Regions from separate parts of the Halomonas sp. SS10-MC5 genome, predicted to be linked through region 1. Evidence: predicted binding sites of a transcription regulator. Region 1 holds the regulator's gene; each other region holds the start of a gene.
What was found. The regulator sigma-54, encoded in region 1, starts transcription at its own class of promoters, with help from an activator protein. The targets are predictions, from matches to a motif close to TGGCACNNNNNTTGCTNT.
Positions count from the first base shown of each region.

Region 2: a site for sigma-54 is predicted at 8,198-8,215, ahead of glnL (nitrogen regulation protein NR(II)). Genes of this name have one in related genera too.
Region 3: a site for sigma-54 is predicted at 7,197-7,214, ahead of I4484_RS05920 (formate/nitrite transporter family protein). Genes of this name have one in related genera too.

Region 1 covers NZ_CP065435.1:2,914,807-2,925,244, reverse strand. The annotation lists gene I4484_RS13650 (YhdP family protein) at 1-2,227, shown strand, start outside; gene tldD (metalloprotease TldD) at 2,224-3,678, shown strand; gene yjgA (ribosome biogenesis factor YjgA) at 3,875-4,381, opposite strand; gene pmbA (metalloprotease PmbA) at 4,531-5,871, shown strand; gene I4484_RS13630 (HPr family phosphocarrier protein) at 5,989-6,258, opposite strand; gene rapZ (RNase adapter RapZ) at 6,261-7,181, opposite strand; gene ptsN (PTS IIA-like nitrogen regulatory protein PtsN) at 7,227-7,697, opposite strand; gene raiA (ribosome-associated translation inhibitor RaiA) at 7,704-8,012, opposite strand; gene I4484_RS13610 (RNA polymerase factor sigma-54) at 8,121-9,548, opposite strand; gene lptB (LPS export ABC transporter ATP-binding protein) at 9,707-10,432, opposite strand.
Region 2 covers NZ_CP065435.1:388,078-398,515, reverse strand. The annotation lists gene nirK (copper-containing nitrite reductase) at 1-100, opposite strand, end outside; gene I4484_RS01820 (tripartite tricarboxylate transporter permease) at 251-1,744, opposite strand; gene I4484_RS01815 (tripartite tricarboxylate transporter TctB family protein) at 1,754-2,227, opposite strand; gene I4484_RS01810 (tripartite tricarboxylate transporter substrate binding protein) at 2,224-3,219, opposite strand; gene I4484_RS01805 (CaiB/BaiF CoA-transferase family protein) at 3,305-4,510, opposite strand; gene I4484_RS01800 (hydroxymethylglutaryl-CoA lyase) at 4,513-5,463, opposite strand; gene ntrC (nitrogen regulation protein NR(I)) at 5,626-7,038, opposite strand; gene glnL (nitrogen regulation protein NR(II)) at 7,031-8,077, opposite strand; gene I4484_RS01785 (DUF4124 domain-containing protein) at 8,377-8,919, opposite strand; gene glnA (glutamate--ammonia ligase) at 9,088-10,438, opposite strand, start outside.
Region 3 covers NZ_CP065435.1:1,237,890-1,248,327, forward strand. The annotation lists gene I4484_RS05895 (NAD(P)/FAD-dependent oxidoreductase) at 1-945, opposite strand, end outside; gene I4484_RS05900 (CmpA/NrtA family ABC transporter substrate-binding protein) at 1,229-2,269, opposite strand; gene I4484_RS05905 (ANTAR domain-containing response regulator) at 2,266-2,898, opposite strand; gene I4484_RS05910 (nitrate reductase) at 3,303-6,071, shown strand; gene cobA (uroporphyrinogen-III C-methyltransferase) at 6,031-6,993, shown strand; gene I4484_RS05920 (formate/nitrite transporter family protein) at 7,405-8,214, shown strand; gene I4484_RS05925 (bifunctional protein-serine/threonine kinase/phosphatase) at 8,216-9,952, shown strand; gene I4484_RS05930 (Rho termination factor N-terminal domain-containing protein) at 9,979-10,438, opposite strand, start outside.

The sequences.
Region 1 (10,438 bases):
GGGGGAGGAACTGCATACCTGGCTCTCCGCGGGGGTGGCCGGGCGCGTGCCGTCGGGCGAGCTCAAGCTGCACCTGCCGCTGCGGCGTGGCGGCAGCGGCCTCGAGCCGCGCCTGCAGCTCGACCTCGAGATCGAGGAGGGGCGCCTGGCGTTCGATCCCGAGTGGCCGGCGATCGAGTCCCTCGAGGGGCGGCTCACGGCGGGTATCGGCACCCTCGAGGCCGAGGTGGACCATGCCGTGAGCCTGGGCGTCGAGGCGGGCAACGGACGGGTCTTCCTCGAGGACGAGGTGCTGAGGGTGAGCGGCGACCTGACGGCCGACGGCGACGCCCTGCACCGCTACCTGCGTGCCGTACCCGTCGACGGCATGCAGCAGCAGGTGGACGACTGGCGCGGCGAAGGGCGGGCCACCGGTCGGATCGAGCTGGCCACGAGGCTCGGCGACGAGGAGGGGTTTCGTCTCGATCTCGACACCGAGGTGGCCCTGGAGCGACTCGACTACCTGCCGCTGGACGTGCCTTTCGAGGACGTTCACGGCCCCCTTGCCTGGCGTCAGCAAGACGAGGAGGGCGGGCTCGTGGGCCAGTTGGAGGCACGCCTGTGGGGTGGTCCGGCCCAGGCCGAGATCGACACCCTTGCCGGTCATGCCGACCTCAACGGCTCCGCCGAGATCGCCAGCGTGCTGCAGCGCTACGAGATCGGCGACCTCACGGCCAGGGTCTCGGGGCGCCTGCCCTGGCGTGGCCGGTTCTCGCTCGGCGAAGCGCGCAACAGCTTTCGTTTCGACAGCAGCCTGGAGGGGGTCGCCATCGACCTGCCGGCGCCGCTGGGCAAGACGGCGGGCGAGACGCGCCCGCTGTGGGTGCAGGCCGACCTCGACCAGCAGCGGGTGGAGGCCGAGCTGGGCGGCGATACGCGCCTGCGCTGGCGAGGCGTGCCGTGGTCGGAGCTGGGCCAGGGGCAGTTCTGGATGGGACGGCTGCCGGAGTCTCCCGAGTGGCCCGAACAGGAGGGCTGGACCGGGACTCTCTACCAGTCACGGCTCGACCCGGTTGAGTGGGGCGAGGCACTGGCGCCGCTGCTATCGGGCGGGCGCGCGACCGCGAGGGAGGGGGCCTCGCCACTGCGTCTGCTGCGGGTGGAAACCGCCTGTCTCGCTGGGCCGGACACCTGCCTTGGCGTCATGAGCGCCGAGGCGCGTCCGCAAGTCGGCGGCGGCTGGCGCGTCGGGCTGCAGGGCGACCTGCTCGAGGGCATCCTCGATTATCGGCCTTCCCTCTCCGCGCCGTTGGATATCGCGCTCGAGCACCTGACCCTCGACGACCTGCTGTCGGCCCGGGTGGAGGACGCCGGCAACCTGCTCGAGGAGCTCGACGTGCCGCCCGACCCGGCGCCTCTGCCCGGCTGGCTCACCGAGCTGCCCGATGGCCGCCTGCGGATCGCCGACATCCTCTACCAGGGGCGGCGTATCGGCCCGCTGACCGCTCGCTGGGAGGGCGGGCCGCAGCGGCTGCGGGTGGCACCGCTGGGGCTGACCCTGGGCCAGGTCTCGGCGCGGGGGGAGCTTGTTTGGGAGTCGGCCGGCGCCGGCGACAGCCTGACCCGCTCGCGGATCGATCTCGACGGGCGCGACCTGGGCACGGCGCTGGAGAGCCTCGGCCAGCCGGTCTCGATCCGCAGCAACGAGACCCGGGTGCGCAGTCAGCTGGCCTGGCCGGGTGCCCCCTGGCAGTTCGCCCTGGCGCGCTCACGCGGCAGCGTCGAGGTCGAGCTGCGCGACGGCCGTTTCGCCTACCTCGAGTCACCCACGGCACGGCTGGTGGGTCTGCTCAACGTCGACAACCTGCTGCGCCGGCTGCGCATGGATTTTTCCGACGTCACCGGCCAGGGCACGGCTTTCGATCGAGTGAGCGGGGCTGCTACCCTGTATGAAGGCGTGCTGGAGACCAATGGCCCGGTGACGATAGACGGCCCGGCGACCTCCTTCACCCTGGACGGCACCGTCGATCTCTTCCGGCGGGAGCTGGATCAGCGCCTGGGGGTCACGGTGCCCGTCAGCAGTAGCCTGCCGCTGGCCGCGGTGATTGCCGGGGCGCCGGTGGTGGGCGGCGCGCTGTTCATCGCCGACCGGCTCTTCGGCAGAGCCATCGACCGGGTCACCCGAATTCACTATCGCGTGCGGGGTCCTTGGATCTCGCCGGATATCACACTGGAAACCGCCGAATGACGACATCTTCCCCGTTCATGCTCGATACCGCCGCCGAGATCCTGCTGCACCCCGGCGGGCTGGATATCGATGCGCTCGATGCCGGCCTCGGCCATGTGCTGACGGCCGGCGTCGACTATGCCGACCTGTACTTCCAGCGGAGCTGGCATGAGAGCTGGGTCCTCGAGGACGGCGAGGTCAAGGAGGCCGGCTACAACATCGACGGCGGAGTCGGCGTGCGCGCCATGGCGGGAGAGAAGACGGGCTTCGCCTACTCCAACCAGATCACCGCCGACGCCTTGGCCGAGACCGGGCGGACGGCGTCGGGCATCGTGCGCAGCGGCGCGACCCTGCCGGCCGGCTCGCGGGTCGTGAGCCAGGCCGCGCCGCGCTATGCCTCGATCGATCCCTTGGCGGGCCTCTCGGCCGAGGAGAAGATCGCCCTGCTCAAGCAGGCCGACCGCGTGGCGCGGGCCGCCGATCCGGCGATCAGCCAGGTCAGCGCATCCCTGACCGGCGTGCACGAGGTCGTGCTGGTACGCGCCAGCGACGGCACCTTGGCGGCGGACATTCGGCCGCTGGTGCGCTTCAACGTCAGCGTCATTGCGGTCAGAAACGGCAGGCGTGAGCGTGGCAGTGCCGGTGGCGGCGGGCGCTATGCCATGTCGCGGCTGCGCGATGACAACGTGGCCGAGCGCTTCGCCAGGGAGGCTGTGCGCCAGGCGCTGGTCAACCTGGAGGCGGTCGACGCCCCGGCCGGCCAGATGCCGGTGGTGCTCGGCCCCGGCTGGCCGGGGATCCTGCTGCACGAGGCGGTGGGCCACGGCCTGGAGGGTGACTTCAACCGCAAGGGCAGCTCCGCGTTCGCCGGGCGCATGGGGCAGCGTGTTGCCGCGCGGGGCGTGACGGTGGTGGACGATGCCACCCTGGCCGATCGCCGCGGCTCCATGAGCGTGGACGACGAGGGCACGCCGGGGCAGTACACCCCGCTGATCGAGGACGGCATCCTCACCGGCTACATGCAGGACAAGCTCAACGCCCGGCTGATGGGCATGCGGCCCACCGGCAACGCCCGGCGCGAGTCGTTCGCCCACATGCCGATGCCGCGCATGACCAATACCTACATGCTGGCCGGCCAGGACGATCCGGCCGACATTCTCGCCAGCGTCAAGCGGGGCATCTATGCGGTCAGCTTCGGCGGCGGCCAGGTGGACATCACCTCGGGCAAGTTCGTGTTCTCGGCCAGCGAGGCCTACCTGATCGAGGACGGCAGGATCACCGTGCCGGTGAAGGGCGCGACGCTGATCGGCAACGGGCCGGAGGCGATGGGGCGGGTGTCGATGATCGGCCACGACCTGGAGCTCGACACCGGGATTGGCGTCTGCGGCAAGGAGGGGCAGGGCGTGCCGGTGGGCGTCGGCCAGCCGACGCTGAAGCTGGATGAGCTTACGGTAGGCGGAACTGCCTCCTGAGTGAAGCAAGAGTCTCGTAACTGTGCCTATAGCGGCGGCGAGGGGGGCGCAGGGGGCAGGCTGGAGGGGAGGTCCTACGCCATGGATGGCGTAGGTAGCGCCCAGGGAAGGGGTTACAGCGCCTCCTCGGAAGCCTGCCGCCGCGACCCCGTGAAGCCAGGCGGTCGGTCGCAGACTGTGTCCTGGGCCTGCGCTTTTACAAACCGGCCGTATCGCGGATCAGCCGGAACAGTTTGCGTGCATTGGCGGGGGGCTTGCCCCGTTCGCGCTCGCTCTTGGCGTTGCGGATCAGCTGGCGCAGCGCCTGACGGTCGACGTCGGGATGCTCCTCGATGAACGCCTCGACGGCGCCGTCGCCCTCGTCGATCAGGCGGTCGCGCCACTTCTCGAGGCGGTGGAAGGCCAGATCGCGCCGGCGGGCCTCCTGCTCGATCTCGTCGAACACGGCCTGTATCGCCTCGAGGTCCTCGCGCCGCATCAGCTTGCCGACGTACTGCATGTGGCGCCGGCGCCCCTCGTGGGAGCGGATGCGCGCGGTTTCCTCGACCGCTGCCAGCATGTCCTCGGAGAGCGGGAAGCGGGCGCGTTCGGCGGGACTCATGGCGATGATTTGCTCGCCCAGCGCCTGCAGGGCATGCATCTCGCGCTTGAGCTGGGACTTGCTGGGTCTTTCATCGGAGGAAGAGGGAATATCCTGGGTCATGCCGCATCCAAGTAGTGAGAGGGTCAGCGCTAGCCTGGCCATCGAGAGATGAATAGGTTCGATGACAGCAGTATATCAGTCCGTCGTGCTACGGCGGGAACAGACGCGTACGGAGACCGGCACGGCCGGTGAATGAGGGAGAGAGACACATGAGCAAGGCTTTCGATGCCGCCGCCCAGCAGGCGCTGCTGGAGTCCCGTGCCGAGCAGGCGTTGTCCCTGGCTCGGCATCTGGGGGCCGATGCCTGTGAGGTGGGGGCCAGTGTCGATCAGGGCGTCGGCATCAGCGTACGTGAAGGGGAGGTGGAGTCCGTCGAACTCTCTCGCGACCAGGGGGTTGCCGTGACGGTCTACCTGCGCGGGCACAAGGGCAGCGCCTCCTCCACCGATGCCGGTGACGCCTCGATCCGCGAGGTCGTGGAAAAGGCCATGGCCATCGCGCTCTACACCGGGGAAGACCCCGCGGCCGGGCTGGCCGACCCTGAACTGATGGCGACCGACCTGCCGGATCTCGACGTGCACCATCCCTGGCCGCTCTCCACCGAGCAGGCCATCGAGCTGGCACTGGCCTGTGAAGCGGCCGGGCGCGGCGAACCCGGTATCCGTCAATCCGAAGGCGCCTCGCTCTCCAGCGGCGAGGGAGTGCGGGTCTATGCCAACAGTCATGGCTTCCTCGGCAGTCAGCGTGGTAGCCGCCATTCGCTCTCGTGCATGTTGATCGCCGAGGACGCGGGCGGCATGCAGCGCGACTATGACTACACCAGTGCGCGCAACCCCCGCGACCTGCTGGCCGCAGAGGAGGTGGGCAAGCGCGCGGCCGAGCGCACCCTGCGCCGCCTGGGCGCACAGCGCCCCGTGACCGGGCGCCTGCCGGTGCTGTTCGATGCCAGCGTCGCCAGCGGCCTCGTCGGCCACCTGATGAGTGCCATCGCCGGCGGTGCGCTCTTTCGCCAGGCGTCTTTCCTGTGCGACCGGCTGGGCGAGCCGCTGTTTCCCGACTGGTTCAGCCTGGGGGAGCGACCCATGGAGCGTGGCGCCATGGCCAGCTCGCCGTTCGACAACGACGGCGTGCAGACCCGCGACAACGTCTTCGTCGAGGAGGGCCGCCTGGCCAGCTACATGCTGTCGGCCTACAGCGCGCGGCGTCTTGGCATGCAGACCACCGGCAACGCCGGCGGCGCACGCAACCTGCGCATCGCCGCACCGCTCGAGTCGCGCGAGGCGCTGCTCGCCCGCATGGGTCGGGGCGTGCTAGTCACCGAACTGATGGGGCAGGGGGTCAACGGCGTGACCGGCGACTATTCGCGTGGGGCGGCCGGCTTCTGGGTGGAGAACGGTGAGATCCGACATCCGGTGGAGGAGTTCACCATCGCCGGCAACCTCGAGGCAATGTACAAGGGGCTGCTGGCCGTGGGCAATGACATCGACACTCGCGGCAGCATCCATACCGGCAGCTGGCTGATCGACGAGATGACCGTGGCCGGTAGCTGAATGGGATGAGCTTCCTATCCCTTGCCGCCTGGCCGGCGCCATGAGCGAGCGATGGCCAGGCCAGGCGAAGCCCGACGAGCAGGCTTCAACGCCGCATGGACGAGCGCAGCCATTCCTCTAGGTATCCTCTTCGAAGCGGGCCTCGAAGAGGGCCTCGATCGCTTCCAGCGCCGCTTCGGCATCTTCGCCCTCGGCGCTGACCTCGAGTTCGGTGCCGCAGGGAGCCCCCAGCATCAGCAGCGCCATGATATTGCTGGCATCGGCCTGCTGCGGCCCGCGGTTGACGAGCACGCGCGCGCTGAAGGGCTGGCAGCACTGGACCAGCTTGGTGGCAGCGCGGGCATGGAGGCCGCGTTTGTTGGTCAGGGTCAGCTTGCGGCAGGGCACACTCAGGTTTCCTTGCGTTCGGAGGTCTCTACGGTCACATCCCGGGTGGCGGTGACCGGGGTGTGGATGCCGAGCTCCCGGTGACGCAGGCGCACGTCCGGCTGCTGCCGGGCCAGGTGCTTGGCGAGGCGCTCCGCCAGGTACACCGAACGGTGCTGGCCGCCGGTGCAGCCGATGGCGACGGTCAGGTAGCTGCGGTGGGTATCGCGGTAGGCCGGTAGCCAGCGCTCGACCCAGGCGATGATGTCGTCGAGCATCTGCTGGACCAGAGGATACTGTTCGAGGAACTCCACGATGCAGGGCTCCCTGCCGGTGGCCGAGCGCAATCGCGGGTCCCAGTAGGGGTTGGGCAGGCAGCGCGCGTCGAAGACGATATCGGCATCGAGCGGTACGCCGCCCTTGAAGCCGAACGACTCCACCGTCAGGGTCAACTGGTCGGCGCGATGGCTGGCCACCTGTTCGGTGATACGCCCGCGCAGGTCATGCACCGACAGCCGCGAGGTGTCGATGATCAGGTCCGCCAGGTTGCGAATGTCGCTCAGCGTGGCGTCTTCCGACTCGATGGCCTCGTTCAGGGTCATGTCCCGGCCGCGGGTCAGGGGGTGACGCCGTCGGGTCGCGGAGTAGCGTTCGAGGAGAATGCGGGCATCGGTGGTCAGGTAGATGACCTGGCAGTCGACCTGCTTGTTGCGCAGCTCCTCCAGCAGGCGCGGGAAGCGCTCCAGGGCGTGGGGGAGGTTGCGCGCATCGATGCTGACGGCGATGGAGGTCTGGATCGTGGGCGAGCTGCGTAGCTCATCCACCAGCGAGCCGAGCAGCATCGCCGGAAGGTTGTCGATGGCGTAGTAACCGATGTCCTCGAGCGCCTGCAGTGCGATCGACTTGCCGGAGCCGGAACGGCCGCTGATGATCACAAGCTGCATGAGGAATCTCCTGATCAGGGGCTGGCCGTACGGCGAGGGAAGCGGTCAGGCCGAGGACTGTCGTCGTATCGCTTCGACGAGACGCTCGTGGAGTTCACGCTGGCTCGTGCACTTGCGCAGCCGGGCGCGCGTCTCGGCGTCGTTCATGACGCTGGCTACTTGGCTCAGCAGCGACAGGTGCGTATCGTCGGCCTCTTCGGGCACCAGCAGCACGAACACCAGGTCGACCGGCTCGCCGTCGATGGCGTCGAAGTCGATGGGTTCGGCCAGCTTGAGAAAGGCGGCCACGGGGCTGTGGCAGTGGGGGCTGCGGGCATGAGGAATGGCCACGCCGTTGCCGATACCGGTGCTGCCCAGCCGCTCGCGCCCGACCAGTCTACCGAAGACCTCCTGGCTGTCGAGGCTCGGGGTGTTCTGCGCGATGAAGGTGCTGAAGAACTCCAGCACCCTCTTCTTGCTGCCTCCCGGAACGTCGAACAGAGCGCGTTCCGGGGGCAGGATGGTTTCCAGTGTCATGGCAACTCAGCGAACGCCGGCGCCCTGGGCGCGAGCCTGGGCCTTTTCCTTGTGTTTGACCAGTTGACGATCGAGCTTGTCGGTCAGCGCATCGATGGCGGCGTACATGTCCTGATCGGAAGCTTCGGCATGCAGATCGGCGCCGGCGGCATGCAGCGTGCAGGCGGCCTGCTGGCGCTCCTTCTCGATCGAGAGCGTGACCTGCACGTTGGTGATGTTGTCGTAATGTCGCTGGACGCGGTTCAGCTTCTCGCTCACGTAGTCACGCAGTGAATCGGTCAGCTCAACATGATGGCCGGTGATGTTGACTTGCATGACAAGCTCCTTCGTCCTTCGGGTGGTAGCTCGATTGTAACCCTTTTTCCTGCCCTGCATACCCCCTCGGGCGGCGGGATTGCCCGGGGTCAACATCACGTCGCGGGGTCAACGAAAACGCTTGCGCTCGCTCGATGAGGGGATGCCCAAGGCTTCGCGATACTTGGCCACCGTGCGGCGGGCGACCTGGATGCCATCCTCGGCCAGCAGATCCACCAGGCGGCTGTCGGAGAGCGGCTTGCGGGGCGGCTCGTCGGCGATGAGCTTGCGGATGCGGGCACGGATCGCGGTGCTGGAGTGGACGTCCCCGTCGCCGCTTCCGCCGACATGGCTGGAGAAGAAGTACTTCAGCTCGAAGACGCCTCGCGGAGTATGGATGAACTTCTGCGTCGTCACCCGCGAGATGGTCGATTCGTGCATCTCGACGGCCTGGGCGATGTCGGCCAGCACCAGCGGCTTCATGCCTTCCTCGCCCTGCTCGAGAAACTCGATCTGGCGCGCCATGATCTCCCGTCCCACCCGCAGAAGCGTGTCGTTGCGGCTGGCCAGGCTCTTTATCAGCCAGCGGGCCTCCTGCAGGTGATCCTTGAGGAACTGGTTGTCCTGGCTCTTGTCCGCACGCCGCACCAGGGCGACGTAGTCGGGCTGGATGCGCAGGCGCGGCAGGGCCTCGGCGTTGAGTTCCACGCGCCAGCCCGATTCGTCGTGATAGGCGACGAGGTCCGGGGTGACGTAGCTGCTGCCGACCTCGGCAAAGTCGCTGCCGGGGCGGGGATCCAGCGAGCGAACCAGGGCGATGACCTGGTCCAGCGACTCGTCGTCGAGACCCAGGCGACGCTTGAGCAGGCGGCGGTCGTCGGCAGCCAGCGCCTCGAGGAACTGGCGCACGAGACGGCGGGTCTGGGGCAGCAGTGGGGTATCATCGGGCAGCGCCGCCAGCTGCAGCATCAGGCACTCGCGCAGGTCGCGGGCGAACACGCCGGTGGGCTCGAACTGCTGCAATCGCAGCAGGACCTGCTCGACCTCCCGGGTGGGCAACCCCTCCAGGCCCTGACGGCGCAGGCCGTCGCGTATTTCCTCCAGGGGGTGGGCCAGGTAGCCGGCGGCGTCCACGGCGTCGATCAGGCTCTCGGCGATGAGGCGCTGGCGGTCGTTCAGGTCGGTCATCGCCAGCTGCCAGATCAGATGGCCGGCGAGGGTCTGCGCCGAGGCTTGGCGCTCGAAGTCCGGCCCCTCGCCGGTGGCGGCGCCTGAGCCGGAGCCCGTGCCGTGGTCGGGGTAGGTGTCCGTCCAGTCGCTGTCGGTGGAGAGTTCGCTGGGTATCTCGCTGGCCCAGTCGTCGCTCGGGGTTTCGCTGACGGCCTGTTCGCCGAAGCCGTCGTCGAGTTCCAGCATGGGGTTGGATTCCAGCGCCTGCTGGATCTCCTGGCGTAGGTCGAGGGTCGAGAGCTGCAGCAGGGCTATGGCCTGTTGCAGCTGGGGGGTCATGGTCAGCTGAGTGCCGACACGTAATTGCAGGGACGCTTTCATGGCCATGAGGGTAAGGCGCTCATCTGCCGGAAAAGCTCTACCCTAGACGGGTAGCCCATGACTTGCAAGAGAAATGGCTGCAATATGCATGCCAGTGAAAGTTTTTATCCCTGATTAGAATGTTTTAATGCGTCCCAGGTGCTTGCATAATGCAGTGGAGTGCGCTACAGGCGAAAGTCCTCGCCGAGATAGACCTCTCGCACCCGCTTGTTGGCCAGAATGGCCTCGGCGTTTCCATCGGCAATGATCTGGCCGTCGCCGACGATGTAGGCCGAGTCGCAGATGTCGAGGGTTTCACGGACGTTGTGGTCGGTGATCAACACCCCGATGTCGCGCGCCTTGAGCTGGCGGATGATGCCCTTGATCTCGCCCACCGAGATCGGGTCGACCCCGGCGAAGGGTTCATCGAGCAGGATGAAGGCCGGTTCGGTGGCCAGCGCCCGGGCGATCTCGACGCGGCGCCGTTCGCCGCCGGACAGGCTCATGCCCAGGTTGTCGCGGATGTGGGTGACGTGGAAATCTTCCAGCAGCTGCTCGAGCCTCTCCTGTCGCCCGCGGCGGTCGAGATCCCGGCGCGTCTCGAGGATGGCCATGATGTTGTCGGCTACCGACAGCTTGCGAAAGATCGATGCCTCCTGGGGCAGGTAGCCGATACCCGCCCGAGCCCGTTCGTGCATGGCGCTGTGCGAGAGGTCCCGGTCGTCGATGTGCACTTCACCGGCATCGGCCTTGACCAGACCGACGATCATGTAGAACGACGTGGTCTTGCCGGCCCCGTTGGGCCCGAGCAGGCCGACCACGCGGCCCTGCTCGATGGTGAGGCTGATGTCGTGGACCACGCGGCGACGCTTGTAGCTCTTGGCCAGGTGGCGGGCGTGCAGGGTCTTCATCGACAT
Region 2 (10,438 bases), 1.9 Mb from region 1:
TCAAGACTTCGCCGTGAGCGGCGAAAGCGGGATTGGCGAGCGCCGCGCTGGTAGCGAGCAGGGCGACGGAGCGGGCGAGAACGCTACGGGTGAATTTCATCGTCTTTTCCTCACGGAGGAATTACCTTGGGAGACGATTTGAAAGTAGCATTCTGAATACTTGTTTAAGTTGACCCATGTCAGGAAGCGACCTCCAGCCTACGGCTTTCGAATGAGACATGAGCGAAAAGTTGACCTGCGACAATCGCCGTCAACGCCGCTGGCGAATCATCCAGCCATAGACCATCCCGGCCACGATCAGGGTGACGGCGAAAGCGTAGATGCCGACGGTGATGCCGCTGTTCCACAGGATGCTCCAGTCGCCGCCCGAGAGCGACATGGCGCGGCGCAGGTTGTACTCCATCTGGCCGCCCAGCAGCAGCCCGAGCACTACCGGCACGGCGGGCATTTCGAGCTTGCGCAGCACGTAGCCGAGCACGCCGAAGGCGAGCATCATGTAGAGGTCGAAGGCGCTGTTGCTCAATGAGTAGACACCGACGAAGGCGACCATCACCACCATCGGCATCAGGAACCAGCCGGGGGCCTGCAGCACCTTGGCGAACAGCCCCACCAGCGGGATGTTGAGGACGAGCAGCATCACGTTGCCGATGAACAACGCCGCCACCAGGCCCCACACCATGTCGGGCTGCTGCGTGAACAGCAGCGGCCCCGGAGTGATGTTCATCGACAGCAGCAGCGCCAGCAGGATTGCCGTGGTGCCACTGCCGGGAATGCCCAGCGAGAGCATGGGAATCAGCGAGCCGCCGGCGGCGGCGTTGTTGCCCGCCTCCGGCGCCGCCACGCCGCGCGGGTCGCCCTGGCCGAAGCTGCCGCGCCGCCCCAGCCAGCGGCGCTCCAGGGTGTAGGAGAGAAAGCTGCCGAGTGCGGCGCCGGCGCCCGGCAGCACGCCGGCGACGAAGCCGATGAACGAACTGCGCCCGATGGTCGGCGCGCATTTCCAGGCGCTGCGGATGCCGGGAATCGCCGAGCCGACCCTGAGGGTCGGCTTGTTGCTGCCGCGGATGTCCTCGAGGAACACCAGGCACTCCGAGATGGCGAACAGGCCCACCAGGGCCACGATGAAGTCGATGCCGTCGTAGAGCTCGTACCAGCCGAAGGTATAGCGCGGCACGCTGCTCACCGAGTCGATGCCCACCGTCCCCAGCAGCAGGCCCAGGCAGGCGGCGAGGAAGCTCTTCACCAGGCTGCCGCTGGTCACCCCGCCGATGGTGGCGAAGGCCAGCACGAACAGGGCGAAGTACTCGGCCGGGCCGAAGCGGATGGCGAACCCCACCAGCAGCGGGGCGAACAGGGTGAGCCCGATGGTGGCCACGGTGGCACCGACGAACGAGGCCACGCCGGAAAGCCCCAGGGCCTCGCCGCCACGCCCCTTGAGCGCCATGGGGTAGCCGTCGAGGGTGGTCATGACCGCGGGCTCGTCGCCGGGAATGTTGAGCAGGATCGAGCTGATGCGCCCGCCGTACATGCAGCCGTAGTAGATGCTGACCAGCAGGATCAGCGCCGCGGTCGGCGCCAGGCCGAAATTGAAGGTCAGCGGGATCATCAGTGCCACCCCGTTGACCGGGCCGAGCCCCGGCAGCGCCCCGATCAGCGTGCCCACGGCACAGCCGACCAGCGCCAGAAAGAGGTGTTGGGGCTCGAGCGCCACGGCGAAGCCTTGGGCGAGAAAAGCCAATATATCCATCGAGACGCCTTACCAGTCGAGGCCCGGCATGTTGGGCAGCGGCATGCCGAGGGCGAATTCGAACAGCAGATAGAGCGAGACCGTCAGCAGCGCGCCGCAGACCAGCGAGGCCCTCCAGGTCGCCCCGAACAGACGAATCAGCAGCACCACGCAGACCAGACTGGCGGGCAGGAAGCCCAGCGACTTGAGAACGCCGGCGTAGATACCGAGCAGCAGCAGCGCCGCCCCCTGCCTGAGCAGGGCGGCGCGCTGCGGCCAGCGCTGATTGACGCCGGGGCGTATCACCAGATAGGCCGCGAACAGGCCCATCGGCACGCTGACGAGACGTGGAAACGCGCCGGGCCCCACGACCTGGCCGAAGCCGGCGGGGAAGGTGTGCGAATACCACCACGCCCCCACTGCCATCAGCAGCAGCACGATGCCGGCGATACGATCGGCGACGGCGCCCGAGACCTGATCCGTATTCAGTCCGGGTTCACTCACTCGATGACACCGATCTCGCGCGACACGGACTCGACCTCGTCGATGGTCTCGTAAACGTAGTCGGTGAACTCTTCACCGCCACGCCACAGCGGCACCAGGCCGTTCTGCTGGGCGGTCTCCTTCCACTCGTCGCTCTGGTAGAGCGTCTCGAGGGTCTCGACCATGCTTGCGTAGTCCTCGTCGGAGACTTCACCACCGGTATAGAAGCCACGCCAGTTGTAGCCGGTCACGTCATACCCCTGGGACACCGCGGTGGGCAGGTCGGCGAAGGGCTCGGGCAGCGGCTCGTCGGACAGGACCGCCAGCACCCGCACGTCGCCCGACTCGATGAAACCGGCGATCTCGCCGAGGTCGGTGGAGACCATGTCGACGTGTCCTCCCATCATCTGGGTCACGGCCGGCCCGCCGCCGTCGAACTGCACCCAGCGCACGCTGGCCATCTGATCGGCCGGCATGCCCGCCTCCTTGGCCAGCAGCAGCGCGCGGATGTGATCCCAGCCACCGGCGCCGCTCGAGCCGGCCATGGCAACGGCAGCGGGATCCTCGACCATGGCGTCGAGCAGCTGCTCGAGGGTCTCGTAAGAACTCTCGTCATCGACCAGGATCACGCCCACGTCGGTGCCCAGCATGGCCAGCCAGCGCATGGTATCGGCGTCGCCGGGGTATTGGCCCTGGGCGATCTGCGTCATGCCCACGGTGCTGGTCGCCACGATCAGGTCGCTGTCGTCGGCGCGGCTGCTGGCGACGTTGGAGAACGCCACGGCCCCCACGCCGCCCGGCATGTTGGTGACCTGCACGGCGCCGTCGGTCAATTCCAGCTCGCGCAGCAGCTTGGCCACCGAGCGGCAGGTGAAGTCCCAGCCGCCGCCGGGGTCGGCCGGGGCGATGCACTCGCTGATGGGCAGCGCCTGGCTCGGTGAGCTGATGGCCAGGCCCAGCCCCAGCAGGGCGGAGGCGGCGAGACCGTGGCGGGCATGCTTGATGGTACGCATTGTCGTGTCCCTCGCTGTTCATTGTGTTTGTGGCGGGCACTGCCGCGCGGCGCTGCACGAGGCGCCGCGCTCCTTGCAGGTTAGCTCATATAATGCCCCGCGCCCGAAGTTCCGCTATTCCATCCTCATCAACGCCCAGTTCGCGCAGGACCTCGTCGCTATGCTCGCCGAGGTCGGGGACGGGGCGGTGTACCGCCGCGGGGGCCTCGCTCATCTTGACCGGGAAGCCGGTCGCGGGTATCCGACCGAGGGGGCCCTGGTCCAGTTCGATCTTCATCTGCTGGGCCTGGACCTGAGGATCGTCGAAGGTCTCGCGCAGGTCGTGGACGCGGCCGCACGGCACCCCGGCCCGGTTGAGATGCGCGATCCACGCGTCGACGCTGCGCCGCTCGATGACCCGCGTCAGGATCTCGCGCAGGGCTTCGCGGTGCACCATGCGCCGGGCGTTGTCGGCGAAGCGCTCGTCGTCGAGCAGGTGCAGCATGTCCAGCGCCCGCAGGAAGCGCTCGACCATGATGTCGTTGCTGGGGGCGATGGCCACCTCGCCGTCGCTGGCGCGGAACAGACCGTAGGGATAGAGCATGGGGTGGTCGTTGCCGGTGCGCGCCGGGACCTGGCCGGTGGCGAAGTACTCCGCCGCCAGGTAGCCCATCATGCCGATCAGCCCGTTGGTCAGCGCAGTCTCGACGATATCGCCCTGCCCGCTGCGCTCGCGCCGCACCAGCGCCGCGCAGATGCCGAAGGCCAGGTTCTGGCTGGCCACCATGTCGCTGATCGGCGGCGCCGCGCGCATGGGTTCGCCGTCGGCGGGGCCATTGACGCCCATGAAGCCGCTCATGGCCTGGGCGATGAAGTCGTAGGCGGGCCGGTCGCGGTAGGGCCCGGTGGAGCCGAAGCCGTTGATGCGCCCGACGACCAGGCGGGGGTAGCGCTCGCGCAGCGTGGCGTCGGCGAGCCCCATCTTCTCCAGCACGCCGGGGCGAAAATTCTCCACCAGCACGTCGGCCCCCTCCAGCAGGCGATGCAGGATCGCCTTGCCCGCTTCGCTGCGCAGATCGAGCGTCAGCGAGCGCTTGTTGCGGTTGAACTGAGCGAAGTACCAGCTGAAGCCGTCCATGATGTTGCCCTGGGAGCGCACGATATCGCCGCGCCCCGGCGGCTCGACCTTGATCACCTCGGCGCCGTGGTCGCCCAGTATCTGGGTGCAGAACGGCCCCGAAATGACCCGCGTGAGGTCGATCACGCGGATGCCCTCCAGGCTTCCCGCCGCCTGGGCTGGTGAATTCGTCATGTTCATCCTCTTGCCGTGGGCACCGCCGAGCAGTCGCTCAGCGCCAGCCGCGGGCCCGCCTTGGAGACCTGCGCCGGCAGCGGCCGCCCCATCAGGCGGGTGGCGAGCTGCGCCGCCGCGATCATCCGCTCCAGGTCGATGCCGGTCTCGATGCCCATCTCGCCGAGCAGGTAGACCAGGTCCTCGCTGGCGATGTTGCCCGTCGCCTTCGGCGCGAAGGGGCAACCGCCCAGCCCGCCGATCGAGCTCTCGTAGCGATCGACGCCCAGCGCCAGCCCCTGCATGACGTTGGCCAGCCCGATGCCGCGGGTATTGTGGAAGTGCAGGGTGGGCGCCACCCCGGGTGCCACCTCGCGCAGGTGGGCGATCCGCTCCGCCACCAGCGGCGGCGTGGCCATGCCGGTGGTGTCGCCCAGCGACACGCAGCGCGCGCCGAGGTCGGCGAAGTGACGGGCGATGCGCCCCACCGCGGCGACCTCGACGTCGCCCTCGAAGGGGCAGCCGAAGCAGGTGGCGATGGCGCCGCGCAGCTCGATGCCGCTGCCCTCGAGGCGCCGCGCCACCTGCTCGAAGCTCGCCAGCGACTCATCGACGCTGGCATTGACGTTCTTGGCGTTGTGGGTTTCCGAAGCCGAGACGAACAGCACCACCGAGTCGATGCCGGCCTCCAAGGCCCGCTCGGCCCCGCGCAGGTTGGGCACCAGCGCCGAGAAGTGCACGTCCCGGATATCGCGGAGTTCGGCCACCAGCTCCGCGGCATCGGCCAGGGCCGGCACCGCGCGGGGACTGACGAAGGAGGTCAGCTCGAATTCGCGCACCCCGGCCGCGACCAGGGCGCGCACCAGCTCGGCCTTTTGCGCCGTGGAGAGCAGCACCTTCTCGTTCTGCAGGCCATCGCGCGGGCCCACCTCGGTGACGTGCACCCGCTTGGGCGCCCTGATCCCGTCGAGCATGATGGTTAGCCAGGCAAGGGATTTCCTCGACTGTACGTAGCCGGCTCACTTAACAGCCATGCGCCTTTCGTTGTATGCCTGCCTTCTATAGGGCCTGCCATCGGCCTGGCTGAAAGGCTTCGTTCGCCATCCGCCGGCCATTTCGGTTTGCGCGCGCAGTTCTCAATCGCCATCCGCCAGCGCCGGCAGCAGCACCTTGAGCTTGCGCGTCAGGGTATTGCGCCCCCAGCCCAGCAGCTCGGCGGCTTCGCCCTTGCGCCCGCCGGTATGCTTCAGCGCGGTTTCGATCAGGATGCGTTCGAAATCCGGCACCGCCTCCTCGAGCAGATGGGTATGGCCCGCGGCCAGGGCGCGGTCGGCCCAGTCGCGAAAGGCGGCGCGCCAGTCGCCGCTGGCCACCTCGCCACCCTCGCCCTGGCGCAGCTCCGGGGGCAGATCTTCGACCAGGATCTCGCGCCCCGAGGCCATCACCGTCAACCAGCGACAGGTGTTCTCCAATTGTCGCACGTTGCCCGGCCACGGCAGGCGGGTCAGGTGCGCCTCGGCGTCACGGGTCAGTACCTTGACGTCGGTGGCGAGCTCCTTGGCCGCCTCGGCCAGGAAGTGGCGCGCCAGGCGCGGAATGTCCTCACGCCGTTCGGCCAGCTTGGGCAGGTGCACGCGGATCACGTTGAGACGATGGAAGAGGTCCTCGCGGAAGCGGCCGTCCTCGACCAGCCGCTCTAGGTTCTGGTGGGTCGCGGCGATGATGCGCACGTCCACCTTGACCGGCGTATGGCCGCCGACCCGGTAGAATTCGCCGTCGGCCAGCACTCGCAGCAGACGGGTCTGGGTCTCGGCGGGCATGTCGCCGATCTCATCGAGGAACAGCGTGCCGCCGTTGGCCTGCTCGAAGCGCCCCTGCCGGCTCGCCGTGGCGCCGGTGAAGGCGCCCTTCTCGTGGCCGAACAGCTCGGATTCGATCAGGTCGCGGGGAATCGCCGCCATGTTGAGGGCGATGAAGGGATGGGTGGAGCGCGGGCTGTGCTGGTGCAGGGCGCGGGCCACGCGCTCCTTGCCGGTACCCGACTCGCCGTTGATCAAGACGGTGATGTGCGAGTGCGACAGCCGGCCGATGGCGCGGAAGACCTCCTGCATCGCCGGCGCCTCGCCGATGATCTCGGCGTCGAGCCCCTCGGGCACGCTCACCGGGCGCTTGCGCTCGCGAGCGTGGGCCACGGCGCGGCGCACCAGGGCCAGCGCCTCGTCGACATCGAACGGCTTGGGCAGGTATTCGAAGGCGCCACCCTGGTAGGAGGCCACGGCGCTGTCGAGATCGGAGTGAGCCGTCATCACGATGACCGGCAGGTCGGGATGCACCTCGCGCACCCGCGACATCAGGTCGAGGCCGTCGATGCCCGGCATGCGAATGTCGGTGACCAGCACGTCGGGCGGGTCGTCCAGCAAGCGGCTGAGCGCCACGTCGGCCCGGTCGATGCACTCGACCTCGAGGTCGGGCTGGGCCAGGGCGCGCTCCAGCACCCAGCGAATGGCGCGGTCGTCGTCGACCACCGCGACACGTGCGACATCAGTCATGGCGCCTCTCCAATGGAATAAGCAGACGGAATTCGGTATGGCCAGGGCGGGACTCGCACTCGATCAGCCCCTGGTGCTGGTGCAGGATGCCCTGGGCAATGGACAGCCCCAGCCCGCTGCCGTCGGCACGCCCCGAGACCATGGGATAGAACAGGGTTTCCTGAAGGCCCTCGGGAATGCCGGGGCCGTTGTCGATCAACGCCACCTCGCAGACCAGGCGATGGCGCTCCGCGCCCAGGGTGAACTGGCGCCGCGCCCGGGTACGCAGCAGCAGGCTCGGCGCCTCGGTGCCGGCCTCGGTCATCGCTTCCACGGCGTTGCGCGCGACGTTGAGCACCGCCTGGATCATCTGCGCCTCGTCGCCAGGAAAGTCCGGCAGGCTGGGATCGTAGTCACGCTCGATCGTCACGCTCGGCCTTTCCGCCATCAGCAGCGTACGCACCCGCTCCAGCACCTTGTGCACGTTGAGCGGCTCGTGACGCACCAGCTTGTTCGGCCCCAGCATGCTGTCGACCAGGTCGCGCAGGCGGTCAACCTCCTCGACGATGATGCGGGTGAACTCCTTGAGGCCGGGGTCGTCGAGATCGCGCTCGAGCAGCTGCGCGGCGCCGCGAATCCCGCCCAGGGGGTTCTTGACCTCGTGGGCCAGGCCGCGCGACAGCACCTTGATCGCCTCCTGGCGATTGAGCAGGGCCTCCTCGCGGGAGATGCGCAGCAGGCGGTCACGCGGCTCCATCTCCACTAGCAGCTCCATCGCCGACAGCGGCGTCACCGTATAGTCGATCGTGACCACGCCCCCGCCGACCAGTGCCAGTCTGACCTCGCGCTGGGTGAAGGGGTGCTGGTCGTCGCGGGCCTTGGCCAGCACCTCGCCCATGCCGTCGTCCTCGGCGAGCAGCGTCGCCAGGCCGAGCCCCTTCACCCGGCCCAGGCTGACCGCCAGCAAGGCCTCGGCGGCCGGGTTCATCCAGCTCAGCCGCAGTTCATCGTCGAGCAGCAGCACCGCGGTGGTGAGGTGTTCCATCAGGCGTCGATACATTTACGACCTTTTCCTCGGTGAACGCAGGAGCACATGGGGCAGCCCGTGCCTCGTGATGGCGCATCGGCGGGAGGCCGTCGCACCGGCCCGAAGCCAGGCAAGGCTCGGCATCGATCATTCCAAGCAAGAAATGCGCCAACCCTTCCCGGCGCGGCATGGCGCCGTTTCAGGGCGAATGCCGCGCTCCGTCATGCACTATGATGGTGCAGTGATGAAGAAACTGCCAAGCCGGGGAGCCGAGGCCTCCCCTATCGTGGTGCATCGGCTCAAGGGGGCGTCCCCGAAAGGGAGCGGCCGCGTCAGTCGACGCGCTGTACGTAGAGCGAGACCGGCGAGCTGCGGTGACGCACCTGGCCCTGGGCATCGAGCAGCTCCGCCTGCAGCACGTATTCGCCGCGACCGAGGTCGTTGAGCATGAAGGCGCGGGTATGCATCGGGGTCTGGCTCACCCGGCCGTCGACCAGCAGTTGCACGCGATGGTCGGGGCGCAGCTCCGGCTCGATCGCCAGCTCCACCTGCAGGTTGCCGGCGTAGCTGGCGGGAAGGTCCGCCCCGTGCTGCGGCGAGCGGATGCGAAAGGTGTCGTAGGGCATGAAGGGCTGGCCCGGCGCCTCGCCCATGCGCGGCGCAACGCCCTCGACGCGTGGCGGCTCGGCCCGGGCCCCATCGACCTGCGAAGGGATCACGGTCAGCGGCGCCAGCTCGACCGGCTCGCCGCCGCGCTCGGGGTCGTCGGTGAAGATCACCTTGCCCTGCGCATCGGTGGTGCGATAGATCGTCGTGGCCAGCGCCTCCGACACCAGCGCCAAGCCCAGCAGACACAGCACGAACGCCTTGGCCATGGGGAACTCTCCCGTCGACGGCGGCCCGCGCGGCACCATGCGGTCGGCCGATCTGTCTATGAACGTATTTTGCCGCAACGCTTCGCAACTCAGTGTACGACAAAAAAGGGGCCCCGCGATGCGGAGCCCCTCGTGACGAGCCGGCGGCGTAGCGCCGGTCGCGGCTGCTCAGCAGCTGTAGTACATGTCGAACTCGATCGGATGCGTGGTCATGCGGATACGCTCGACGTCTTCCATCTTCAGCTCGATGTAGGCATCGATCATGTCGTCGGTGAACACGCCGCCTTCGGTGAGGAAGGCACGATCCTTGTCCAGGGCTTCCAGGGCCTGATCCAGGCTGTGGGCCACGGTCGGCACTTTCTTGCCCTCTTCCGGCGGCAGATCATAGAGGTTCTTGTCCATGGCGTCGCCGGGGTGGATCTTGTTCTTGATGCCATCGATACCGGCCATCAGCATCGCCGCGAAGCACAGGTAGGGGTTGGCGGTCGGGTCGGGGAAGCGAAGCTCGACGCGCTTGCCCTTGGGGCTCGCCGTGTACGGAATGCGGATGGAGGCGGAGCGGTTGCGGGCGCTGTAGGCCAGCATGACCGGCGCCTCGAAGCCCGGCACCAGGCGCTTGTAGGAGTTGGTCGAGGCGTTGGCGAAGGCGTTCAGGGCACGCGCATGCTTGATGATGCCGCCGATGTAGTACAGCGCCATTTCCGACAGCCCGGCGTACTGGTCACCCGCGAACTGGTTCTGGCCTTCCTTCCAGAATGACTGGTGCACGTGCATGCCGCTGCCGTTGTCGCCGACCAGCGGCTTGGGCATGAAGGTGGCGGTCTTGCCGTAGGCGTGGGCCACGTTGTGGATCACGTACTTCAGTTCCTGGACCTCGTCGGCCTTCTTCACCAGGGTGTTGAACTTGACGCCGATCTCGTTCTGGCCGGCGTTGGCGACCTCGTGGTGGTGCACTTCGACGCTCTGGCCGATGGCTTCCAGGGTGTTGCACATGGCACCGCGGATGTCGTGGAAGCTGTCGACCGGGGGCACCGGGAAGTAGCCGCCCTTGACGCGCGGACGGTGCGCCAGGTTGCCGCCCTCGAGCTGGCGGTCGGTGGCCCAGGCCCCCTCCTCGGAGGTGATCTTGTACATGGCGCCTTCGATGTCGGCCTTCCAGTGCACCTCATCGAAGATGAAGAACTCGGGCTCGGGGCCGAAGAAGGCGGTGTCGCCCAGGCCGGTGGACTGCAGGTAGGCCTCGGCGCGCTTGGCGATGGAACGCGGATCGCGCTCGTAGCCCTGCATGGTGGCCGGCTCGATGATGTCGCAGCGCAGCACCAGGGTGGCGTCCTCGGTGAACGGGTCGAGGAAGGCGGTACCGTCTTCCGGACGCAGGATCATGTCGGATTCGTTGATGCCCTTCCAGCCGGAGATGGAGGAACCATCGAACATCTGGCCGTTTTCGAAGAACTCCTCGTCGACTGCGCGGGCCGGAATGGTGACGTGCTGTTCCTTGCCCCGCGTGTCGGTGAAGCGC
Region 3 (10,438 bases), 1.7 Mb from region 1:
GAGACAGAGCCGCTCGGCCAGCACCTCGACCTGGCGCCAGATCGGCTCGACCAGGCCGTAGAGGTTGCCGCGGTGTTCGCAGCACTCGCCCAGGGCGTGGATCGCCGGGTCGCTGGTGGTCAGCCACGCGTCGACGATCACGCCACGGTTGCTCTCGAGCCCGGCGGCGCGGGCCAGTTCGGCATTGGGCACGATGCCGATGGCCACCACCACGCAGTCGGCGGCGAGCCGGGTGCCGTCGCTCAGATGCGCGGCGCACACCTGGCCCTCGGCGTCGGCTTCCAGGCGCTCGAGCTGGGCGTCGGTATGGATGTCGAGGCCGCGACCGCGCAGCTCGTTTTCCAGCAGGCGGGCGGCGGTGAGATCGAGCTGGCGGTTCATCAGCCGGTCGTCGCGCTGCAGCAGGCTCACCCGCATGCCGCGTTTGCGCAGCCCCTCGGCAGCTTCCAGGCCGAGCAGGCCGCCGCCGATCACTACGGCGTTGCGGCCGGTTTCGGCGGCGCGTGCGAGGGCGTCGGCGTCGTGCAGGTCGCGGAACACGTGCACGCCGGGAAGCTCGAGCCCCGGCACCGGCGGGCGGGCCGGGTTCGAACCGGTGGCCAGCACCAGGCGGTCGTAGTCGAGTTCACGCCCGGCATCGGTGGTGAGGGTGCGTGCGTCGCGGTCGATGGCCTCCACCCGCTCGCCGAGGATGAGTTCGATGCCCTGCTCGGCATACCATTCGGCGCTGCGCAGGGTGAGGGCCTCGCGCTGCATTTCGCCGGCCAGCAGCGGCGAGAGCAGGATGCGGTTGTAGGCCGGCGTCTGCTCGGCCCCGATGACCGTGATCCTGGCGGGGCGCCCGGTCCGGGCGAGGAGTGCCTCGGCCAGCCGGTGGCCGGCCATGCCATTGCCGACGATGACCAGGTGCTCGACGGTGGATGTCTCGGGATGTCGCCTTGGCATGCGAACACCTCCTCTCGCTGCGCTTGTCAGAATGACGGGCCTATAACGCAACGACGCCTCGGCGCTTCCCCTGTCGATTCGAGGATCGAACCGGGGAGCACAGAGACGTCGTTGTCGCTTTCATGTGGGCGATCGCCTTTGATCGCCGCTCTGTCCTGCAGTATCAAGATCCCGGCCAAGGTAACAGGTGCGTGATCTTTTTCCTTTTGTGCCAGTGTCTTGGGGAGGAGGTCGAAGGTCTCGGTGCAGGCCGGTCAGCGCTCAGCTTGGCCGCCCGTGCACATCAGTGGTGCGTTGCGGCATCGAAATGCACAGGGCTGTAGCACGCCGCCAGCAGCGCGGGGTCGAAGCGGCCACCCTGGGCTTCCAGTTGACGCACGATGGGTTCGGCGAAGTGCAGGGCGGCCTGCGGCGTCGGGCGCAGCAGGTCCCCCCCGCAGAGCTGCTGATGGATGGGCGCTGCATCGCTGTCGAGGGTGTCGAGGTGGCGAATCGAGCGATCGAGGTAGGGCGGCAGGGCCAGCCATTCATGTGCCTGACGGCGATGATCCGGCGAGGCGGCCAGCCACTCGCCGGCTGCTACCAGGGCGCGCAGCAGGGCGGCCAGTGTGGCCGGGTAGCGCTGCGCCCAGGAGCGGGTCACGCCGAGCACCTTCTCGGGGTGGCCGGGCCACAGCTGGGCACCGGTGGCGACCAGCCGGCCCACACTGCAGTGGCGGGCGAGGGTGCCCCAGGGCTCGCCGGCGCAGAAGCCATCGATCTGGCCGTCGCGCAGGGCTTCCACCATGCGCGGCGGCGGCAGGGCGACCAGCTCGACGTCGCGGTCGGGGGCGATGTCGCCCAGCGTCAGCCATTCGCGCAGCTGGTAGTGCTGGCAGGAGTAGGGATACACCATGGCCAGGCGCGGGCGCCTGCTGCTGCCCGAGCCGCGCAGCCAGTCGCCCAGCGCCAGGGCGCTGCTGCCCGGGTCTGCGTCGAGGGCGGCACCGCTGGCCTGACACAGCGACGTGGAGAGCGTGATGGTATTGCCGTTGCGCGAGAGCAGCAGCGGCGCCAGCGTTTCGCAGGGGGCGCGGCCCAGGCCCAGGCTCATGGCCAGCGGCATGGGGGCGAGCATCTGCGCACCGTCGAGCAGGCCGGCGGCGACCTTGTCGCGCAGGGTGGCCCAGGCGTTCTCCCGCGACAGGCTGACGTCCAGCCCCTGGGCGGCGAAGCAGCCCCGTTCGCGGGCGACGATCAGCAGGGCGGCATCGAGCAGCGGCACGAAGCCGAGGGTGAGGCGCGCGAGTTCCGGGCTGGCGGCGTGAAGTGGCGGTTGGCTCATGAGCGGGTTCCCCGTTTGTCGGCGGCGTGCCCCTGGGGCAATAGCGGGTTCAGGCGGCCGAGAATGTCGACGACGCTGTCGGCGACCTCGGCGATACGCTGGCCGCGGTCCATGGCGAGCTTGCGCAGCATGCGATAGGCCTGCTCCTCGTCGCAGCCCTGATGCTTCATCAACAGGCCCTTGGCGCGCTCGATACGCTTGCGCTCGGCCAGTTGGTTGCGCGCCTTGTCCAGCTCCTGGCGCATGCTGTGGAAGGCGTCGAAGCGGGCGATGGCGACCTCGACGATAGCCTCCACGCGCTCCGGCACCAGGCCGTCGACGACGTAGGCGCTGACGCCGGCCTTGAGCGCGGCCTGCAGCGTGTCGGAGTCGTGCTGGTCGGCGAAGAACACCACCGGGCGAGGGTTCTCGCGGTTGAGCAGCGCCATGCTCTCCAGCGTGTCGCGGTCGGGGCTCTCCATGTCGATGATCACCACGTCGGGCTGATGGCGCGCGACCATCTCGTTGAGGCTGGCCGGGTTCGAGAGCCGGCAGATGACCCGGTGTCCCTCGGCCATCAGCGCCTCCTCGACCATGGCGGCACGTACCACCTCATCGTCGACCAGCAGAATGTTCAGGGGTGGTGGCATAGGGTCTCGCTCGTGAATGGCATGCCTAGGTGGTCTTTTCCTGTCTCCAAGCAAGAAACATTCCATCTTTCGCTTCGTCGCAGGCGGGTGGCGCCTCAGCCGGCGCTGGCGGCGGGCAGCCAAGTCATCCGGCGTGCCCGCTCGGCACTAGCCTGGTGCAAGGGCGGAGCCGGTCGTGGGGAAATGGTGCAGGGCAGCATGCGGGAGGGGCGCGGGAAAAGAGGCATCTAGCTGATAGCCGTTCGGTCTTCGGTGGATGGCACGCTTCCTGCTTGATACGGGTCAATACTCTACCGAGGGCGCCATGCGGCGCCCCGAGCGGCAACGACGCCCGCCAACGCCGCCCTTCGGGGTTGGTCGTTGGCGGGCGTCGTCGTTTCGCCAGGAACAGACAGGAGATCGACATGCGCGAGGCCCGAACCACTTGCCCATACTGCGGCGTCGGCTGTGGCGTGCTGGCCAGCGTCGAGGATGGCGAGATCGTCGACGTACAGGGCGACCCGGCGCACCCGGCCAACTTCGGCCGGCTGTGCGTGAAGGGCTCGGCGCTGCACGAGACGCTGGGGCACCATGGCCGCCTGACCCGGCCCAGGGTCGACGGTGTCGAGACCGACTGGGACACGGCGCTGGACGCCGTCGCCGAGCGGCTCACGGCGGTGCGCGACCGCCACGGTGCGCAGGCCGTCGCCGCCTATCTTTCGGGGCAACTGCTCACCGAGGACTATTACGTCGCCAACAAGCTGTTCAAGGGCTTTCTCGGCACGCCGCACCTGGATACCAACTCGCGGCTGTGCATGGCCTCGGCGGTGGCGGCCCACAAGCGTGCCTTCGGCGCCGACGCCGTGCCGTGCAGCTACGAGGATCTCGAAGAGGCCGAGCTGGTGGTGCTGGTGGGCTCCAACCTGGCCTGGAACCATCCGGTGCTCTACCAGCGCCTCAAGGTGGCCAAGCAGCGCAACCCGCTGCTGCGGGTGGTGGTAATCGACCCGCGGGTCACCGATACCTGCGAGATCGCCGACCTCTACCTGGGGCTCGCGCCGGGCAGCGATGCGCGCCTGTTCACCGGATTGCTGGCCTGGATGGCCGAGCGCAACAAGCTCGACCGGGTCTATCTGGAGGCGCATACCCAGGGCTTCGAGGAGGCGCTCGCCGCGGCACGGGAACAGGATGCCTGGGTGGAGGCCATCGCCGCCGACTGTGACGTCGATGCCGAGCGCCTGGAGACCTTCTTCTACTGGTTCGCCAGCCACCTGCACGTGGTCACGCTGTTCTCCCAGGGGGTGAACCAGTCGAGCAGCGGCACCGACAAGGGCAACGCCATCATCAACTGCCACCTGGCGGGCGGCAAGATCGGCCTGCCGGGGGCGGGGCCGTTCTCGATCACCGGCCAGCCCAACGCCATGGGCGGGCGCGAGGTGGGCGGGCTGGCCAACCAGTTGGCCGCCCACATGGACTACGACACCCCCGGCGCGCGCGACCGGGTCACGCGCTTCTGGGCCACCGAGCGACTGGTGCCGTGCCTGCCCGAGGCGCCCGGCCACAAGGCGGTGGCGCTGTTCGAGGCGATCGAGCGCGGCGAGGTGCAGGCGCTATGGATCATGGCCACCAACCCGGCGGTAAGCCTGCCGCGGGCCGACCGGGTGCGCGAGGCGCTTGCGAAGTGCCCGCTGGTGATCGTCTCCGAGTGCATGGCCAATACCGACCTGCTGCCCTATGCCGATATCGTGCTGCCGGCCTCGAGCTGGTCGGAGAAGGACGGCACCGTGACCAACTCCGAGCGGCGCATCTCGCGCCAGCGCGGCATCCTGCCACCGCCCGGGGAGGCCCGGCACGACTGGTGGATCGTCTGCGAGGTGGCCAGGCGGCTGGGCTTCGGCGAGGCGTTCGCCTATACCCATCCGTGCGAGATCTTCGACGAGCACGCCCGGCTCTCGGGCTTCGAGAACGGTGAGGGGCCGGGGGAGAGCCGCCGGCTGTTCGATATCTCCGGCCTGGCCGGGCTCGACCGCGCCGCCTACGATGCCCTGGCGCCGATCCAGTGGCCGGTCAACGCCGCCGCCCCCCACGGTACCGCGCGGCTGTTCACCGATGGCCGCTTCGCCACGCCGGGCGGTCGCGCCCGCCTGCTGCCGGTACGCCCGCGCCCGCCGGCCCAGGCATTGGACGCGGCACGCCCGCTGCGGCTCAACACCGGGCGCGTGCGCGACCAGTGGCACACCATGACCCGCACCGGCCGTGCACCGCGGCTGATGAATCACCGCGCCGAGCCGTTCATTGAGCTCACCCCGGAAGACGCCGCCGAGTGGGGCGTGGCGGAGCATGGCCTGGCGCGCCTGGCGGGAGCGGGCGGCGACTATGTCGGCCGGGTGCGGCTGTCGCGCGGCCAGCGTCGCGGCGAGGTGTTCGTGCCGATGCACTGGAGCGGCTACTTCAGCGGCACGGCGCGCATGGGGGCGCTGCTCGAGGCGCACCTCGACCCGTTCTCCGGCCAGCCGGAATCGAAGCACGGCGCGGTGGCGCTGGCGCCGCTGGCGGTGGAATGGGAGGCCACCCTGCTGGTGGCCGACGACCTGGGCGTGGCGGAATCGAGCTGGTGCGACGAGAGCCGCTACTGGGCACGCATTCCGCTGCACGGCTGCCAGCGATGGCAGTTGGCTGGCGGCGAGAGCGCCTGCGGCGGGGTTGCGAAAAAAACGGCGCAGCGCGACTGGCTGACCTGGCTCGAGGCAACGCTGCCGGTGGCGCCGACGCTGTGGTGCACCGATCCGGCTACCGGAAGGCTGCGTGCCGCCGGGGTGGATGCCGCAGGGCGCCTGCGCTGGTGGCTGATGGCGGGGCCGCCGCTGGAGCTGCCCAACCTGGCCTGGCTCGATGCGCGCTTCGAGGAGGCCAGCGCCGGCGCGGGGCTCTCGGCGCAGCACCGCCGCCGCCTGCTGGCCGGTTGCGACGACGGCGCCGCCAACCAGGGGCCGGTGGTGTGCAGCTGCCATCAGGTGGGCCAACGCGCTATCCTAGAGGCCATCCGTGAAGGCGACGACAGCGTCGAGGCGTTGGGCGCCAGGCTGGCCTGCGGCACCCAGTGCGGAAGTTGCGTTCCCGAGCTGAAAGCGCTGATCGAAGAGGAGAAGGCCCATGCGAGCGCTGAGCCAATTGAAGTCACTGCTGTCGCCTGAGCTGTCGCGCCTGGCGCAGCGGCCCCGGGCGCTGGGGCAGGCGGCGTTCTCGCGTCTGCACGGCCTGGGCCATATCGTGCGTTCGCCGTTCGGCCGTTCCACGCGCGTCGAGGCGCCCACCCTGACGCTGGACGGCGAGTGCCGTGCCGGCCGGGTCTACCTGGTGGGGGCGGGCAGCGGCGACGTCGAGCTGCTCACGCTCAAGGCGGCGCGCCTGCTGCAGCAGGCCGAGGCGGTGGTCTACGACCGCCTGGTGGGCGACGACGTGCTGGCGCTGATTCCCGCCGGCCACGAGCGCTACTACGTGGGCAAGGAGCGTGGCCACCACAGCGTGCCCCAGGCCGAGATCGGCGCTTTGCTGGTGAGGCTGGCGCGGGAGGGCAAGTCGGTGGTGCGGCTCAAGGGCGGCGACCCCGGCGTATTCGGGCGCATGGGCGAGGAGCTCGCCGCACTGGCCGAGGCCGGCGTCGAGGCCGAGATCGTGCCGGGCATCACTGCTGCCTCGGCGGCCGCGGCCGGCATGGGCATCCCGCTCACCGACCGCGCCCACGCCCAGCAGCTGCGCTTCGTCACCGCCCAGCTGTGCCGCAAGGACGGCGAGCCCGACTGGGCCACCCTGGCGCGCCAGGACGAGACGCTGATCTTCTACATGGGCCTGACCAAGGTCGAGGCCATCTGTGCCGGGCTGCGCCGCAATGGGCTGCCCGACGACTGGCCGATCATGCTGGTGGCCAACGCCAGCCTGCCCGAGCAGGCGTCGCTGGTGGGCACCCTGGCCGACATGCCGGGCAAGCTGGCCGCCTCGCCGCTGCCTTCACCCTGCCTGATTGTGGTCGGCAGCGTGGTGCGCATGGTCGCGACCAGCCCGGCCGCGGCGGCGTTTATCCAGGGCGAGCAGGACGAGGGTCACACGCCTCGCTGAGCCGTGCGTCGCATTGGAAAGGCGCGACGTTGCGCTGCACCAAGAGTGAGCACGGCGCCCCGGGATGCACCGAGGTGGCCGATTTCGCCGGGGGCATAGCGCTTCTCTGACCGCCGGTCGCCGAATCCCGATGGCTGGCGGCTTCGTCTGAAACCCTCCGCGGTTGCCTTCCGGTGGCGTATTTGTCGGGGGCGCCAGTGTGTTGGCACGTAACGTGCTTATTCATGGCAGGGCTTTGCTGCCGATGCAGGCGGGTCAGCGGGATCAACGACGATCGCCGCTGCCTTTCTTCGCAGGCCCACGACAACGCGACGAACACAGGCAAAGGCGCCTGAAGCTTAAGAGCTTCAGGCGCCTTTGCGTTTGTCACGTCAGCCACGAGACGAGAGGCGCCACGCGCGTAAGAACGTTATGTCCTATCTGCTTCCTTCCGAGTTCGCGACCAAGATGGTGGATGCCGGCGAGTCCAAGCTCCACATGGCCACCCGAGACGTCCTGATCCGCGCCTTCATGGCGGGGGCCATCCTGGCCCTGGCCGCGGTGTTCGCGGTGACCATCACGGTCCAGACCGGTTCGGCCATCCTCGGGGCCGCGCTGTTCCCGGTCGGCTTCTGCATGCTCTACCTGATGGGCTTCGACCTGCTGACCGGGGTCTTCGTACTGACGCCGCTGGCCTGGCTGGACCGGCGCCCCGGCGTCACCATCGAGAGGATCCTGATCCACTGGGGCAAGGTCTTCTGCGGCAACCTGGCCGGCGCCCTGACCGTGGCGGTGCTGATGGCGATCGTCTTCACTTACGGCTTCGCCACGCCGCCGGACGAGGTGGGGCAGAAGATCGCCGGTATCGGCCATGCCCGTACCGTGGGCTACAAGGAGTTTGGCGCGGCGGGCATGCTGACCATCCTGATTCGCGGCATCCTGTGCAACTGGATGGTCTCGCTCGGTGTCGTCGGGGCGATGATCTCGACCACGGTGGGCGGCAAGGTGATCGCCATGTGGATGCCGATCATGGTGTTCTTCTTCATGGGCTTCGAGCACTCCATCGTCAACATGTTCCTGTTCCCCTCGGCGCTGATGATGGGCGGCGACTTTTCGATCGCGGATTACCTGATCTGGAACGAGATCCCCGTGGTGGTAGGCAACCTGATCGGCGGGCTCTCGCTGACCGGGCTGACGCTCTACACCACCCACGTGCGCACGGCGCCGCTGCGCGATATCTGAGATGTCGGCTTTCGAACCCGGCCGGATGCTGCGGGTGTCGCTGGGCCAGTGCTCGGAGGCAGGGCGCAAGGCGGTCAACCAGGACTTCCACGGCGCCTACGTGCCCCGCGAACCGCAGCTTTCGAGCAAGGGTATCGTGGTGGCGCTGGCCGATGGCATCAGCAGCAGCGAAGTGAGCCGGGTTGCCAGCGAGGCGGCGGTGAAGGGGTTCATCGAGGACTACTACTCCACCGCCGAAAGCTGGACGGTGAAGACCTCGGCGCAGCGGGTGCTGGTGGCGACCAACTCCTGGCTGCACGCCCAGAGCCGGCGCAGCGAATACCGCTGGGACAAGGACCGGGGCTACGTCTGCACCTTCACCGCACTGGTGCTCAAGTCCGCCACGGCGCACGTTTTCCACGTCGGCGATGCGCGGCTCTATCGGCTTGCCGCTGGCCGCCTGGAGCCGCTGACCCGCGAGCACCGCGCCTGGGTGGCACCCGACAGAAGCTACCTCAGCCGGGCGATGGGCGTCAGCGAGCAGCTCGAGATCGATTACCTCGCGCTGCCCGTCGCGGCAGGGGAAACCTTCCTGCTGATGACCGACGGCATTCACGAGCACGTCGGCGAGGCGGCGATGCTGGCGGCGCTGGCCGAGCACGAAGGCGACCTGGACGCCGCTGCCGCCGCCATCGTGCAGGAAGCTTATGCCCAGGGCAGCGAGGACAATCTGACGGTGCAGGTGGTGCGGGTCGAGGAAGTACCTCCGACAGGGGCCGGCGAGATCGCCCCGGGAGCGGTGTCGCTGCCGTTTCCGCCAGCCCTCGCGCCGCGCATGGTGCTGGAGGGGTATCGCATCGTCAGGCAGCTCCACGCCAGCCACCGCAGCCACGCCTACCTGGCGGTGGACGAAGCCAGCGGCGAGCAGGTGGTGATCAAGATGCTCTCTACCGAGCTTCAGCAGGATCCCGACCAGGTGGAACGCTTCCTGATGGAGGAGTGGATCGGCCGGCGCATCGACAGCGCGCATGTCGTCAAGCCGCACCGCTCGGAGCGTCGGCGCCAATATCTCTACAGCGTGACGGAATACATCGAGGGGCAGACCCTGGCCCAGTGGTTGCGCGACCATCCGCACCCGGCCCTGGAGACGGTGCGCGGCCTCGTCGAACAGCTGGCCCGCGGCCTGCGTGCCTTCCATCGCCTGGAGATGGTGCACCAGGACCTTCGGCCGCTTAACGTGATGATCGATGCCACCGGCACGGTGAAGATCATCGACCTGGGGTCGGTGCGCGTGGGTGGGCTGGTTGAGACCGCTTCGGCGCAAGCGGGGGAGGTACCGCTGGGTACGCTGGCGTACACTGCGCCGGAGTGCTTTCTGGGCGAGCCGGCCACGCCACGCTCGGACCTCTACTCGCTGGCCGTGATCGCCTATCAGCTGCTCACCGGGGAGCTGCCCTACGGCACCCAGGTGGCCCAGGCGCGTACCCGCGCGGCGCAGCGGCGGCTGAGCTATCGCCCCGCGCTGGCCAGCAATCGCGAACTCCCGGCCTGGGTCGACGAGGTACTCAGGAAGGCGCTGCACCCCATGCCCGAGAAGCGCTTCGATGCACTGTCGGAGTTCGTCCACGAGCTGCGCCAGCCGAGCCGCGAGTTCCTCGCCCGGGCCCGCCCGCCGCTGATCGAACGCGACCCCGTACTGTTCTGGAAAGGCGTGGCCGCACTGCTGGCGCTGCTCGTTCTGGTGCTGCTGCTCGAGTGAGGCTGCGGGGTGCTTTACATTCGCTGCTAGGCCCGCGAACTCTTGCCGGGGCGCTGACGGCGAGCGGCGAGGGCATGCACGAGCTGTCGCTTGTTCATGCTCGAGCGGCCGCCGATGCCCCGCTCGCTGGCGAGCCGGTAAAGCTCGTCCTTGCTCTTCGCTTCGAGCTTCGTCGCCTCACCGTCCGGCTTGCGCTCGGCGTGCCCGTCGGGCTTCGGCTGCTCGGCCGTTTTCTCAGGTTGGGGCCTCCCTGCCAGCTCCATACATGCCTTCACCGCATCCAGCAGCTCCTCGCGTTTCATCTTCGACGTGCCGGAGAGTCCATACTTCCTCGCCATGTCGAGCAGCTCGGCCTTGGTGCGCAGGTTGAGCCCGTACACGTGCTCGTGCTCGCCCACGCTGTAGGGCAGGGCTTCCGATGCGTCGGCCTCTTTCAGCTCGGCGATCATCTGTTCCAGATACTCGATCACCTTCTTGCGCTGGGCT